DNA from 3 places in the uncultured Candidatus Kuenenia sp. genome. Region 1 is predicted to be linked to each of the others. Evidence: riboswitches for the same ligand, from Rfam matches in the RefSeq annotation. Region 1 holds a riboswitch; each other region holds the start of a gene.
The links. Region 1 has a riboswitch for cyclic di-GMP ahead of QZT26_RS01120 (hypothetical protein). Riboswitches for the same ligand answer to the same signal wherever they lie in the genome.

Region 2: it holds a riboswitch for cyclic di-GMP, as region 1 does, so the genes downstream of both, QZT26_RS09765 (type II secretion system protein) here and QZT26_RS01120 (hypothetical protein) in region 1, are expected to answer to the same signal.
Region 3: it holds a riboswitch for cyclic di-GMP, as region 1 does, so the genes downstream of both, QZT26_RS03820 (tetratricopeptide repeat protein) here and QZT26_RS01120 (hypothetical protein) in region 1, are expected to answer to the same signal.

What each region holds. Positions count from the first base shown of each region.
Region 1 is NZ_CAADGZ010000003.1:28,733-33,006, reverse strand. It holds gene QZT26_RS01130 (GGDEF domain-containing protein) at 5-511, shown strand; gene QZT26_RS01125 (hypothetical protein) at 705-1,076, shown strand; cyclic di-GMP riboswitch class I at 1,323-1,404, shown strand; gene QZT26_RS01120 (hypothetical protein) at 1,664-2,797, shown strand; gene QZT26_RS01115 (hypothetical protein) at 3,035-3,226, shown strand; gene QZT26_RS01110 (DUF362 domain-containing protein) at 4,133-4,274, shown strand, end outside.
Region 2 is NZ_CAADGZ010000056.1:9,891-14,164, forward strand. It holds gene QZT26_RS09750 (anaerobic ribonucleoside-triphosphate reductase) at 1-156, shown strand, start outside; gene QZT26_RS09755 (universal stress protein) at 344-799, opposite strand; gene amrS (AmmeMemoRadiSam system radical SAM enzyme) at 927-1,937, opposite strand; cyclic di-GMP riboswitch class I at 2,305-2,398, shown strand; gene QZT26_RS09765 (type II secretion system protein) at 2,779-3,405, shown strand; gene QZT26_RS09770 (hypothetical protein) at 3,616-4,014, shown strand.
Region 3 is NZ_CAADGZ010000013.1:16,478-20,751, forward strand. It holds gene QZT26_RS03810 (DNA internalization-related competence protein ComEC/Rec2) at 1-662, shown strand, start outside; cyclic di-GMP riboswitch class I at 747-826, shown strand; gene QZT26_RS03815 (hypothetical protein) at 1,145-1,375, opposite strand; cyclic di-GMP riboswitch class I at 1,589-1,668, shown strand; gene QZT26_RS03820 (tetratricopeptide repeat protein) at 2,004-2,897, shown strand; gene QZT26_RS03825 (CvpA family protein) at 2,936-3,469, shown strand; gene miaA (tRNA (adenosine(37)-N6)-dimethylallyltransferase MiaA) at 3,810-4,274, shown strand, end outside.

The DNA of each region.
Region 1 (4,274 bases):
ATCTATGGCGCGAAACGATTTTTTAACGGGAGTGGCTAATAGGCGTTTTTTTTATGAAATAGCTACAAAAGAAATAGAACGAATTGCAAGATTTATTCACACATTGTCACTTGCTTATATTGATATCGATAATTTTAAGCAGGTAAATGATACCCTTGGTCACAGTGCCGGTGATAAACTCTTGCAAGTAGTTGCTGGCACAATAAAAGAAAACATTCGATCAATTGATACAGTATCGAGACTCGGAGGTGATGAATTTGCACTTCTAATGCCAGAAACAAATGCTCAAAGTGCTATTACAGCTTTAAATAAATTACGACATGCTCTTTTAGATATGGTGCATGAAAATAATTGGCCGGTGACTTTTAGCATAGGCCTTGTCACATGCTCCGAATCTTGCAAATTGAATGAATTAATAAAAGAAGCTGATAATCTCATGTACACAATAAAAGCGAGCGGAAAAAACAGAATTGAAAATAAAGTCCACTCATTTAATAAAACAAGTGCATAACATTTCAATCAAGGCTATGGGGAGTAAACGCTGTTTGGTTTTCAACAAGCTGGTTGCCATTGCGCCGTATTGTTTTCGTTAAGAGTTCATCAACCGCTGCAGATATCTTTGCGAACTATAATTGACTGGCATTTTCAGACCAGTAGTTAAGATGCATTTTGGGTAGGATAGAATAACAATGGAGGTCTGAAAAATGAGAAAGAGTTCTAATACAGAATTTATGGCAAAAGTGGCATTAGAAGCGATCAGGGATGAAAAAACGCTAGCAGAGTTGTCATCACAGTACGAAATGCATAGGACGCAAATAGCAAAATGGCGTAAACGAGCGATAGAAGGATTAGGTGGGATATTTCAGGAGAAGGAGGCGAAGTTAGTCGGAGAGAAGGAGAAAGTAATAGATGAGTTGTATCGGCAAATAAGGAAATTGAAGGTGGAGAACGAATGGCTTAAAAAAAATCTACACAGATTGAGCATTCATGAGAAAAGGGGGATGATAGAGGTTTACAATAAGGAGTTAAGCAGTGTGACTTTTTTGTGGTTACAGAGATCAAACCGGTACTATTAGCCAGCCAGTGGTTTCGAGTGAGACCGTAAATATTTCTTAACCAAGTTGTATTCCACATACATTTCAAACCGGCTGAACTGTTGCTATGCTTACTGCACACATCCTCCCTCGGTGTCGGAATGTGTGTTGTAAACATAAAAGTTAAAGTCTTTTTAAAAAGACTAAAGAGTTACAAATATTTTAAAATATTTTTTTTGCCAAACCGCGATAATTTTCTTGACTAATTAATGTATTTTGGTAAAAGTGTGCATACAAAGGCAAACCAATCGTGAGGTTGGGACGCAAAGCCATGGGTCTTATTTTTTGGAAAGAATGCCAGGTTGCCACCTATAATGGTGTAAAAGCTGTTTATTGATCAGGCGCTGAGCCGGTAAGTATTTTGTTTGTAAAAGGTTTAGCTATAAACTTACGGTTGAATCCCTTTTATAAAATGTGATGCTTTATTGATTAGGTTCAAGATTTCAATAGGCTTTTAAGATAACCCAAAACCCAAGGCATATGTGGCATATTGTCTTGGGTTTTTTTATTTTACAATGGGTATAAAATTGTTGTTTTTGTTAGAGAAATTTTTTTTGGAAAGGAGTAAAATGATGAAAAGGAAATTAGTTTTAAGTGTATGGACGATTGTATTTACAGGTATTTATTTGTCGTTTGTAGTGGAGGGGGCTGGAGCGGATACCCTTTATAAAACCAGCCTTACCGTCAGTGATTCAAGCGCTTTTGATGGAGACAAATTAGATGCAAGTGTTGAAATAAACAAAAATGGAAAAGTAAAATTATCAATATCCAATTTAATACATCTTGATACACTACTGTATGCCAATAAAACATGTGCCTTGGTAATTGAAACAGAAGTGAACGATATCGCAAAGCCATATGAATTTCCATTTGAGATTGAAGAGGGAATTGCGTTGGAGGATATGGCCCTTGTTCTTCAATCAGGCGATAAAGTGGAGATTGTAAGCGTCGTTATTAACGAAAAGGCTTCCCCTACAGGAACCCCAACGCCTTCTCCCATTGCCGTTGCTTCTCCTTTGCCGGCAGGTTCTCCAACTCCTGTTGCAACGGCATCTCCAATTGCAACCACCTCGCCCGTTGTGACGCCTACCGCAACTGTTGCGCCATACTCAACCTCTGTTTTGGAAGTTTCGGCAGAGATATCCGGGGATGATGTTGAATTGCTGGTTCCGGGAGGTTTGATTACTGATGCCGAAATAACGCCTACACCAACGTCATTTGCCACGCCTGCGGCAACGCCAACAGAACCTTCTGCAACTCCCACATCAACACCAGTCGAGACGCCTTCTGTAATAGAGGCATATGTGAGCTTCCAGTCAAAGACGATAAATCTTAATAGTAACGGTAAGTTTATTGCCAATATAAAACTACCTTCCACGCATAATATCGAAGATATAGTATGTGAAACAGTAGTGTGTGAAGGTGCTGTTGCAATTGATTGTGATGAAAAAAAGAATAAACTTAAGGTCAAGTTTAATATAAGTGATTTAGAAGTTGGTTTAGATTTAAAAACAAGTGAATCACAAAGTGTTGAATTTACCATTACAGGGGAATTATCAGATGGTACAAAATTCGAGGGAAGCGATACCGTTAAGGTGAAGGGAAGTAAGAAGGGAAAAAACGATGACAACGACGATGAAGACGAAGACGATGATGATGGCGATAAAGGCAAGGACAAGGGAAAAGGGAAAAATCGACGCTAATGAACAATCGTAGGATTGAGATTAAATTTGAATGGTTAATCAAAGATTTTATTCGGTTAGAGGTATCGTAGAGAAAGGAAAAAACCTTTCCCAACCTCTTGAAAGAGAGGTTGGGAGGCTTTTCCTTTTGGGAATGTTGCAGACTATTAAAAAGGGTTGATTAGTAATAAAAGCTGCTGCCGATAAGATAGTTTGGTCAAAATTTGATATCACTTAGGAGGTGAAAAGGAGATTATTATGGATAATACGTTGACAAATCTTGCGCAAAGCATGTCGAATAACGTGGTTATGGCAAAACAAGCCATGGAGTCAATGAAAACGGAAGGCGCTACAATTTTAAAGCTTATTGGGGATTCTGAAAGTGTGCGGACAGATAAGGGAGCAACTAATCCTGATGGTGTTGGTAAAAATGTTGACGTTTTCGCCTAGGAACTTGTCCATAAATATGGTCAAACAAATACTAACATTTTAATTTTTTGAAAAATTCCAATAATAACATTGTCTTGCCGCACGATATAGGGGCGAAGCATTTGCAATAACTGGCATACATGCGTTCATGCCCAAACATGCAAATGCTTCGCCCCTACGGTTTCAAAAAACTAAAGTGTTACAACAAATAAGGTTCTCGAAAGAAGAACAATAAAATTCATCGTAATAGGTGGCACGGACAAACTCTGTTTGTCCGTGTTGTTATGAGTTGAAGCAATTTTACTGACAAACAAGATTATCAGTGCTACCCATCAAGCTGTCTGAGCGCAACGCAAATGCAGGCATTCCCAAACAGGGGTTTTTGGTAACGAGTCGTGTTTCTGCAATTTAATATATTACGTTGAATAGTTACTCAAAAAACTATCAAAAGGAATAAAAAGAAGAATGACTTGAATACCCTGAGAATAGCGATAAAATAATATACTATTGCAAGCAAAAAAATAATAAACTACATGGGAAATCCATAGGGAATTATACTGTAAGAGCTCACAAATAGGGATTTCTAAAATTAGATTCAACTTTTGTTGACATAAATAGTTATAGCATTTCTTAAATCACATTTTGTGAACCCCTTGAGTATAGTATAGGATAATTCATCACAATAAGAGTAATTTATGTAACTTCTCAATAAGTTGTGTTTTTTATAATAATTTCTACCTTCCACCGTCCATAATCTGCAATTTGCCGACTGTACAGTATTCCACATTAATAAAGGGAGCAGGGGAGGTGTTTACCTCAACCTATTGAGAGTTCTTAATTTATGAGGTATTTTATTACCTATCCTTCCGTAAATAGCCGCATGGTAACCGGTAAAAATGTCCCCATAAACTATCTAATCTTTATTTCATGTTAAAGATAACAAAGGTTTCAGTTGTTCGATGCGAGGTCTATGACAAGGAAAAGATTTCTATTGCTCTTGCGCAAACGTTTGACTTTTTTGGCGGCCTTGGCAATGTAATAAATAAAGGGGCAAAAGTGCTCCTGAAAC
Region 2 (4,274 bases), on a different contig from region 1:
GATTTGGGCTATGTAATAGATTCACTCGAAACAGGAAATACCACGCGCCTTTACGGGATAACAAGAATTGTGGGGTATTACAGCCGTGTATCCAATTGGAATAAATCCAAAATCAGTGAATTACACGACAGGCATACGGGAAGTTATTCTGTATAAGTATTATCCTGGCATTCGCAGGCGTCCCCAAACGGGAAGGAAGTTTAATGACGTTAAGCAAAAGTGTTAAATCTTCCTCTTGAAAGGCATCATTTTTTAAAAACCATTGCGGCAAAGAACGTATTCATGTTCATGTGCTGCAATGGTTTTTTTATTCACAAGATCCTGCCACAGTAGGCATGCTTTTTCAGACAACGTTGGCGGATGGACGAATTCTTACCGTAAGCACGGGGCATGGCGCCTTGCGTACAACCTTTTCCGCCACACTTCCCATCATAACATGGGCGAGGCCGCTCCTGCCGTGAGTACCAATTACAATGATATCCATCTCCAGCTTTTCGCCCTTATTGACAATTTCGTTAAAAGGTATCCCCTTTTCAACAATTGTTTCCACTTCTAACAAATCGGTAGTGCCCTCCGGAAGACTTTTTAACAGATCGGCGTGAATTTTTGCCATCGTTGCCTCATCAAGGTTGTACGGACTAAATTTGTATATTTCCGTATCATATGCACGGGTATCGATTACATGCATAATATACAACTTTGCTTCATCTTTTAATGCCAGAGAAACCGCATATTTTAAAGCAAGGTAAGAACATTCGGAATGATCTATAGGACATAATATATTTTTGAACTTTATCATACACTCTCCTGTTCTGTTTGAAAAAAAGAAGCAACACAAAAAATGAGTAACATTTTCACAAAATGATGTATCATTCACTATTTAAGGCATATACCGTATTACCTTCAGGGACTTTTTGCGTAAAACATCACATGCCAATACCGTCAATAACTGCACCACATTTCGAACACTTTGAATTGGTAATATTATTTTCAAGGATTTGGTAGCCATATCTTTTGATGAGCATTTTATTGCATTGATAACAATACGTATTTTCTCCCCCTTCGCCGGGGACATTGCCTTCGTAAACGTAACGCAGTCCCGCCTCCAAACCAATCGTACGCGCTCTTCTCAATGTTTCAACAGGAGTAGGCGGTGTATCGGGCAACCGGCATCTTGGATAAAAGCGACTAACATGCCAGGGGATTTCAGGTCCTACACTCCTGATAAATCCGGCAATCTGTTTTAATTCCGAGTCGGAGTCATTAATTCCGGGAATGATAAGGGTGGTTATTTCTATCCAGATGCCCAATTCTTTATAAGCACGAATACAATTCAGCACGGGTTCAAGTCTTGCCCCGCAAATCCTCTTATACGTTTCGTCGGAAAAACTTTTCAAATCGATATTTGCCGCATGAAGACAGGGTTGTATAGTTGACAAAGCCTCATACGTCGTGTATCCATTCGTTACGAACACGTTCATAATTGACCTTGAAGAGGCCAATTGTGCAATTTCATACGCATATTCAAAAAAAATAGTGGGCTCTGTATAGGTGTAGGCAATGCTTTTACAGTTATACTCCAGGGCGTCTTCAACAATCTTTTCCGGCGGCACCTCTTTGCCGGGTATCGTGTCTGAATCTTTGGGGAGTTGTGATATTTCATAATTTTGGCAATTAAGACATCTGAAGTTACACCCAGCCGTTGCTACAGAGTAAGAAGTTGACCCAGGATAGAAGTGAAAGAATGGTTTTTTTTCTATCGGGTCTATGTTTTCCGAAATAAGTTTTCCATACACGAGAGAATATAACGTCCCCCCGAAGTTTTGCCTGACATGGCAAATGCCTCTTTTGCCATCAGTAATCACACATGTATGATTACAAAGGTGGCATTTTACCTTACAATCGCCGAGTTTTTCATAAAACATTGCTTCACGCATGTTATATCAACCTCCCATACTTTATTATAGGGAATAAACGACTCTTTGTTTATTTGCAGTGTATATCTTATTACGAAAAAATTTCCAGCGATATTGTTTTTTCTTTATTGTGATAACGAAAAAAAGGCCATTCTTCCCATTTACTTTTTGCATAAGTATAACAAAATACCTGCAATGGCATGAATACAAAATTAAATATAACAAAAGCTCCGCAACTCCGTAACCAAAAAGATTTTAACCATAATACACGAAAGGTTTATACACCGTAATAGTATAATACCGGGAAAAAATGTTTTTGCTCTATCTTAAGGGAAATAATAATTGACATTTATTTTCTTTGTGGTACAGTACCGCCGAATATTTCATCGATTGAAAAAGGCAAACCAACCGCAAGTTTGGGACGCAAAGCCATGGGTCTTAAGCGTGAGTTCTTTATACGTAAAGATTGCCAGGTTGCCGAATTGAGCTGTTCGCACTTTGTGAGAAGGATAAGAATTTTCGGGCCATTCATTACGCTTTCACTATATTGCAGAGATCACAAGCAGATTGTAGCGCATAATACTGAAAATGCTTAAGACTTATAGAAAATTATCGGGAAATCTTAACAAAGTGCTTCTGGTAAACGTGCATTATAATAAAGACCCAAGCCTTTTGCATTACTATGGTTTTGGGTCTTTTTTTTTTGAATAAATAAGGTAAAAAAACAGATTGAGATATACGAACGGTGGCATTTTTTTAACACGAAGATAAGTGATGAGTATATTTTTTACGTTTAGGCGCCGATTCGATGTATTTTGTGATGGTGTTGTCTTAAACAACTTTTTTTAATGGGAGAGTACAAATGTTAAAACTTAGAAAGTGGAGGAATGCGGGTTTTACCCTGATTGAGCTGCTGGTGGTAATTGCCATTATCGGCATCCTTGCCGGTATACTGCTGCCGGTGCTTGGTAAGGCGCGTGAATCGGCACGAAAGACGCAATGCGCATCAAATTTGAAACAGATTGGACTGGCGCTGAATATGTTTGCCAATGATAATGGTGAAGCTTTTCCCAATAAGGGTACAGGTATGACTTCCTTGGGACAATTGTTTAATACATATATTACTGACAGAAAAATATTTCGTTGCCCAAGTGATAGTGATGTGACAGAGGATGCCATTTTAGGATTAAAACCTGCAGATACAATTACAACTGCCAATACAACATTTAGCGAGGCTACTTGTAGTTATGGTTATGATGATAATCACACAGCAGCAGATGATCCTGGTGTTGCGCTGGCAGCGGATAAACAAGGAACCTCCACAAGTGGTCTTTCTAGCAATCATAATGAAACCGGGCAAAATGTGCTGTACCTCGATGGTCATGTGGAATGGAAGGGCACTACCACCTGCGGATATTACAATGGTTCAACGTATGATGATATTTATTCCGGTACGGGGAATGGTACTGATACCTACATAGCACCGTAATGATTTTCCGGATTTTTCAGACGAAAAAAGAAAAGGATGCAATATTCTTTTTGAATAGTACCCCCTTTTTTTGTTATAAAGAGAGAACGCTTACCATATTTAAATTGTAGGGGCGAAGCATTTGCCAGTTTGGGTATGCACACATTTGTGACAATTTATGGCAAATGCTTCGCCCCTACTTTAAATTCGATTATCAAGAAAGGAGAAACGATGATACTTAATCCTGAAAAACACCTAAAAGACGCTAAACAAAGATTTTATAATTATATAGAGGAGGACGTTATCCTTTGGCTTAAAGAAAGAGGAATAAAGGCCAAGCCCGATGAGGTTGAATTTGTTTATGGCACAAAGGAACATTTTACTTCCACGGGATATACCGAAGGCTATTTTGCTGAATATTCAACAAAAGGGTGGAATAAGGTACAAGAGAATGAATTATCCGAAGAAGGATTAAAGGAATTAAAAAAAACAGGGGGATTGATCTGGCCAAATGTGTGGTATGCAGTCCGGCTGAAAGAAATAGATGAAATACTCCCAGTGGAATCCGGCGCAATAGAAGAAGCCATTTTAAGCGGTGGAATCCCGGAAAAATACCGGGTTAAACATTAACGGGAAAATCAAAAAACGACAGGATAATACAAAAAATGTAACACTTTAGTTTTTTGAAAAAACACCGGCGGGTTCGTGTTTGCAACCCAATGTCATTAAGTTAAGCAATCTGCCAGAAAAGTCCCCCTTAAACTAGGGGGATAAAGGGGGTTGTTTTTAATCAAATATCCTTAACTTAATGACATTAGTTTGCAACCTGAATCTACGCGTTTATGCGTATAATGGAGCCGTGTACTGCGGTAAAATTCCAATGCCCAAAA
Region 3 (4,274 bases), on a different contig from region 1:
ATGTGGGAAAACAAATCGTCGCGCCTTTTTTATGGAGTGAAAAAATCAAAAAAATCGACCTGGTAATTTTATCCCACGAACACAATGATCACTGGAGCGGTTTGCCTTCAATCATCGAAAGATTCAACGTAAAACGAGTGTATTCACAACCATATTTTTTCCAATCGGAAACAGGCCGTATAATACACGAACGTCTCCATAAAAAAAATATTCATACCGCTGCGCTTTCCCATGGATTAGAGATAAAAGGTTTTGAACCCGTAACGATAAAGATACTCCATCCCTCTTTTTCCCCTTCATCTTCTTTATCAACAAATGATAATTCCTGCGTAGTGAAGATTGAATATTCCGGGCATTCCATTCTTTTATGTGGTGATATTCAAAAGCAAGGGATAAACACACTCTTATCAGAACAGCAGGCCATCAGGTCAGACATTGTGCAGATACCGCATCACGGCTCTTATTCAGTAAACCTGCCGCAGTTTATCAATAGGGTTCAGCCGTCATATGCCTTTATCAACTCGCAGCATAATACGGTGTCCCACATGACAACCAATACATTAAATGATTACCATGTCGTAACAACTCAAACACATCGGGATGGCGCTATAACATTTTTACTAAACAAGAATGGTATAATGTACTCTGTTTACAGGAATTAATTCCCTGACAATAAAAGCATTATAGTTTTTTGCTTGATTTGCTTTTTTGTTTGTGATAGAAGCTACGGGTAAGTACAAGACAATTTTGAAAAAAGGTAAACCAATCGTGAGGTTGGGACACAAAGCCATGGGTCTTTCTTAAAGAAGAATGCCAGGTTGCCAGATTTAGCGTAAAAGGAACTTTTGCTTTGTTAAAAGGTAAAGCTATTTTATTTTTTGCAAAGTAAAAAAAATGCTAAGGCCCATGCGTCAGATATTAAATCTGCCATGGGTCTTTTTTTATGGTTGAAGGAGAGAAGGATATTTAGTGTGTAATTGTTTCAGATTTTTTGTAACACTTTAGTCTTTTGAAAAACTACAACAATGTAGTGCTACGAGGTTCGTCGCACCAAAAAAAAGCAGTGCGATAAGGCATAGTATATGTTCAAGACAATGCGACTAACCTAGTTGCACTACAAATAATTATCTCCAGTTTCAAAAGACTAAAGTGTTACGATTTTTTGGTGAAAAAACAACCTCCACCCCACCCCTGCCCCTGTGGTAGACCTGGCATACTTGCCTGGCATTGCGATGACAAGCGTAAACGTTTGTTCTGCCAATAAGGGAAATTGGGAAAGTCCTCTCTTGGGAGAACCTCCCGCAATCCCCTTCCCGGAGAGGACTAAGGGGTGGGTAAAAACAAAAGCCGTTGGTTTTTTATTTTTAAAATCCAACCGGACTAGCATATACAACGGAACAAAGCCGCTGCCAAAGGCAAGCGGATTCAGCCCTGGTTCTCAAGCCGGAATCTGGGAACGGCGTTTTTACTTTTTCAAAAGACTAAATCGTTACGATTGTTTACCGATTACTTCCAATAACTGCAACTATCAGATAAGGAGATGAAACATACTTGTAAAAAAATATAATGTAACAAAAAACAAAAACAATTTGAAAAAAGGCAAACCAATTGTGAGGCTGGGACGCAAAGCCATGGGTCTTCAGGAAAGAAGAATGCCAGGTCGCCAAATTCAGTCGGTAAAAGAGTTTATTTAATGTTCACAACATATCTTGCATAGCTTTTGTATGCTTTATCGCGGGTATTGCGGCGGTAACAATGAATCCGGCAATACCCGATCTATGAACTTTAAATAATAAGGTATTTACCTTCTCATTGTGTAACTAAGACCCGGACGTAAGATGCCAATATCTGCCCCGGGTCTTTTTCTTTTGATGAAAGGAGGTTTTTCCGCAAAATGATTTTAATATGCTGCTGAATACTATCAAATCATACCGGTACGGCAGCAAGTATGCTGCATACTTTTCGGTAAATTTTTTTACTACTCTATTATCATGTCTACCACAATGAACAAGAAAATATTAGCACGAAAATTGTTTGCGGAAGGGAAAAAATATGACCGCCTTTTCCCCAATTCGGAACAAGCAATAGATGCTTACAAACAAAGCCTTAAGAGTGATAGTGCCTTCACTGACGCCTATGTAAAACTGGGATTTATCTACCTTGCCAGAAACGATTACGGCGAGGCGCTCCATTATCTGCAAAAAGCAGCCTCATTAGAACCTGATAACGCAGAAACACTTAACAATCTTGGCTATGTTTATGAAAAAATGTTTCGGTTTGCCAGCGCAAAACAAATGTACAAAAAAGCCTTAACAATAAATCCTGAAAATATTGAGGCGCTGGTTAATATTGCTAAAATTCTGGAATTGGAAGGTAACTACAACGGAGCAATAGAACAATATAAAAAGACTATCGCACGCTACCCTGATGCCATTTTTCCGCATTTCTGCCTGGCAGTTCTCTATGATACACATGACATGTTTGACGATGCGATAAGAGAATATGAGCTTGTTTTGGGAAAAGACCCTCATTATGTAAAGGCAATGTTTAATCTGGGAAGTCTTTACGCCCAATTAGGGAATAGCAATGAGGCTATCATGCTTCTGAAACGGGCTTCTGAATTGAATCCGCAGGAAGTAATAATCCTCAACAAACTGGGGGAAATGTATTTATTCATTTCAAATTATTCTGCCGCAGAACAAGCCTTAAAACAATCCATTGCATCAAACCCGTTTCAGGAGGATGTACAGGTGAGTATTATACACGCTCAATATTTACAGTATTGTTCAAATCCCGAAACAGCAAAAAAAGAGGAAATTATCCTCAGAATCCATTTTGTCCTTTCATTGTATTCCTATAATAAAATGTGCCGGGAAATTTTAAACGCTTTGAATTAGCAATACCATTTTGGCGAGTTCAGAGGGGATTTTTATAAATGAATTGGATTGATATAATACTATCTGTAGTCCTTTGTATTTCAGTGATTTTTGGCTTTGTTGACGGACCAATATGCCAAATTCTTAGAATCTGTAGTTTGTTTCTCTCTTTTTGTGTGGCGCTTTTTTACCATGCAGTCATAAGCAACATCTTCTGCAATGTGTTTTCGGTTTCATTGCACAATGTATTGAGTTATTTCATCCTGTTCGGCCTTGCAGCGCTTATAACCACAATTATTTCAGATTTTCCCAAAAACATGGTCGACAATTTGAAAATGGGCGGTTGGTATAATGTATTGTGCGCGGTATTAGGATTTGTTAAAGGGACAATCCTCTGTGGTGTGATCATCTTCGGCATCCTCAATTTATGCTCCATGCCGGCATGCGAAATGGTTTGCACCTCGAAAATAGCAACGGTAATGGGAAATGGAATGCAAAATGTAGCAGCAATTACCTCAAACAATTTTTTTGACCCGTTAAAGAAAAACAGAGGATCAGACAATGCAAAAATGGCAAAGGGTACGGAATTTTAAATTAGGCTGGGTTTGGTAGCAACTTTATTCGGTTATTGCTCTTAATGTCAGAACTCTTAAAGTGTTTTTTTTGTCAGAAAGTACCCAGGTTGATTAATTACCGTGGGAGAGGTGTGAATTCAAGACGCTTTATGTCTGGTGGCACAGGCTTCATATTATTCGATGGCCTTTACTTTGATGTGACGCAGGGCGTAGGAACTAGAAGAACGAATTTTGGGAACAAGCCGGAATTACATTTATTTTGCTTATTATAAATCATTTTGTATAATGCTGTTACGGCTGTCCCCTAAAAAATATAATAAAAACATCCTGGCTTTTGATAACAGAAAATAAAAATTTTATGTCACATACAATCTGCATACTAACCGGCCCCACTGCCAGTGGAAAATCGCAAATAGCCCTGAAAATAGCTGAAAAAACCGGGGCAGAGATTGTTTCCGCCGACTCTATGCTAATTTATCGTGGCATGGATATTGGGACGGAAAAGCCATGCGCTGAGACAAGAACCAAAATTCCCCATTATTTAATAGATATTAGGGAACCGTGGGAAGAATACAGTGTGGGAAATTATATAAAAGACTTTGAAATCATCACGAATAATCTTTATGAACAGGAAAAACCCTTTATTGTTGTCGGCGGCACGGCGCTTTATCTTAAAGCGATCATGGATGGTTTATTTGACGGTCCTCCGGCAAATTGGGAATATCGGAACCGGTTAAAAACAATCGCAAAAGAACAAGGAACAGAGTCTTTATACCATATGCTTGAAACAATTGATCCAAAGACCGCCAGCCGGTTACACTCC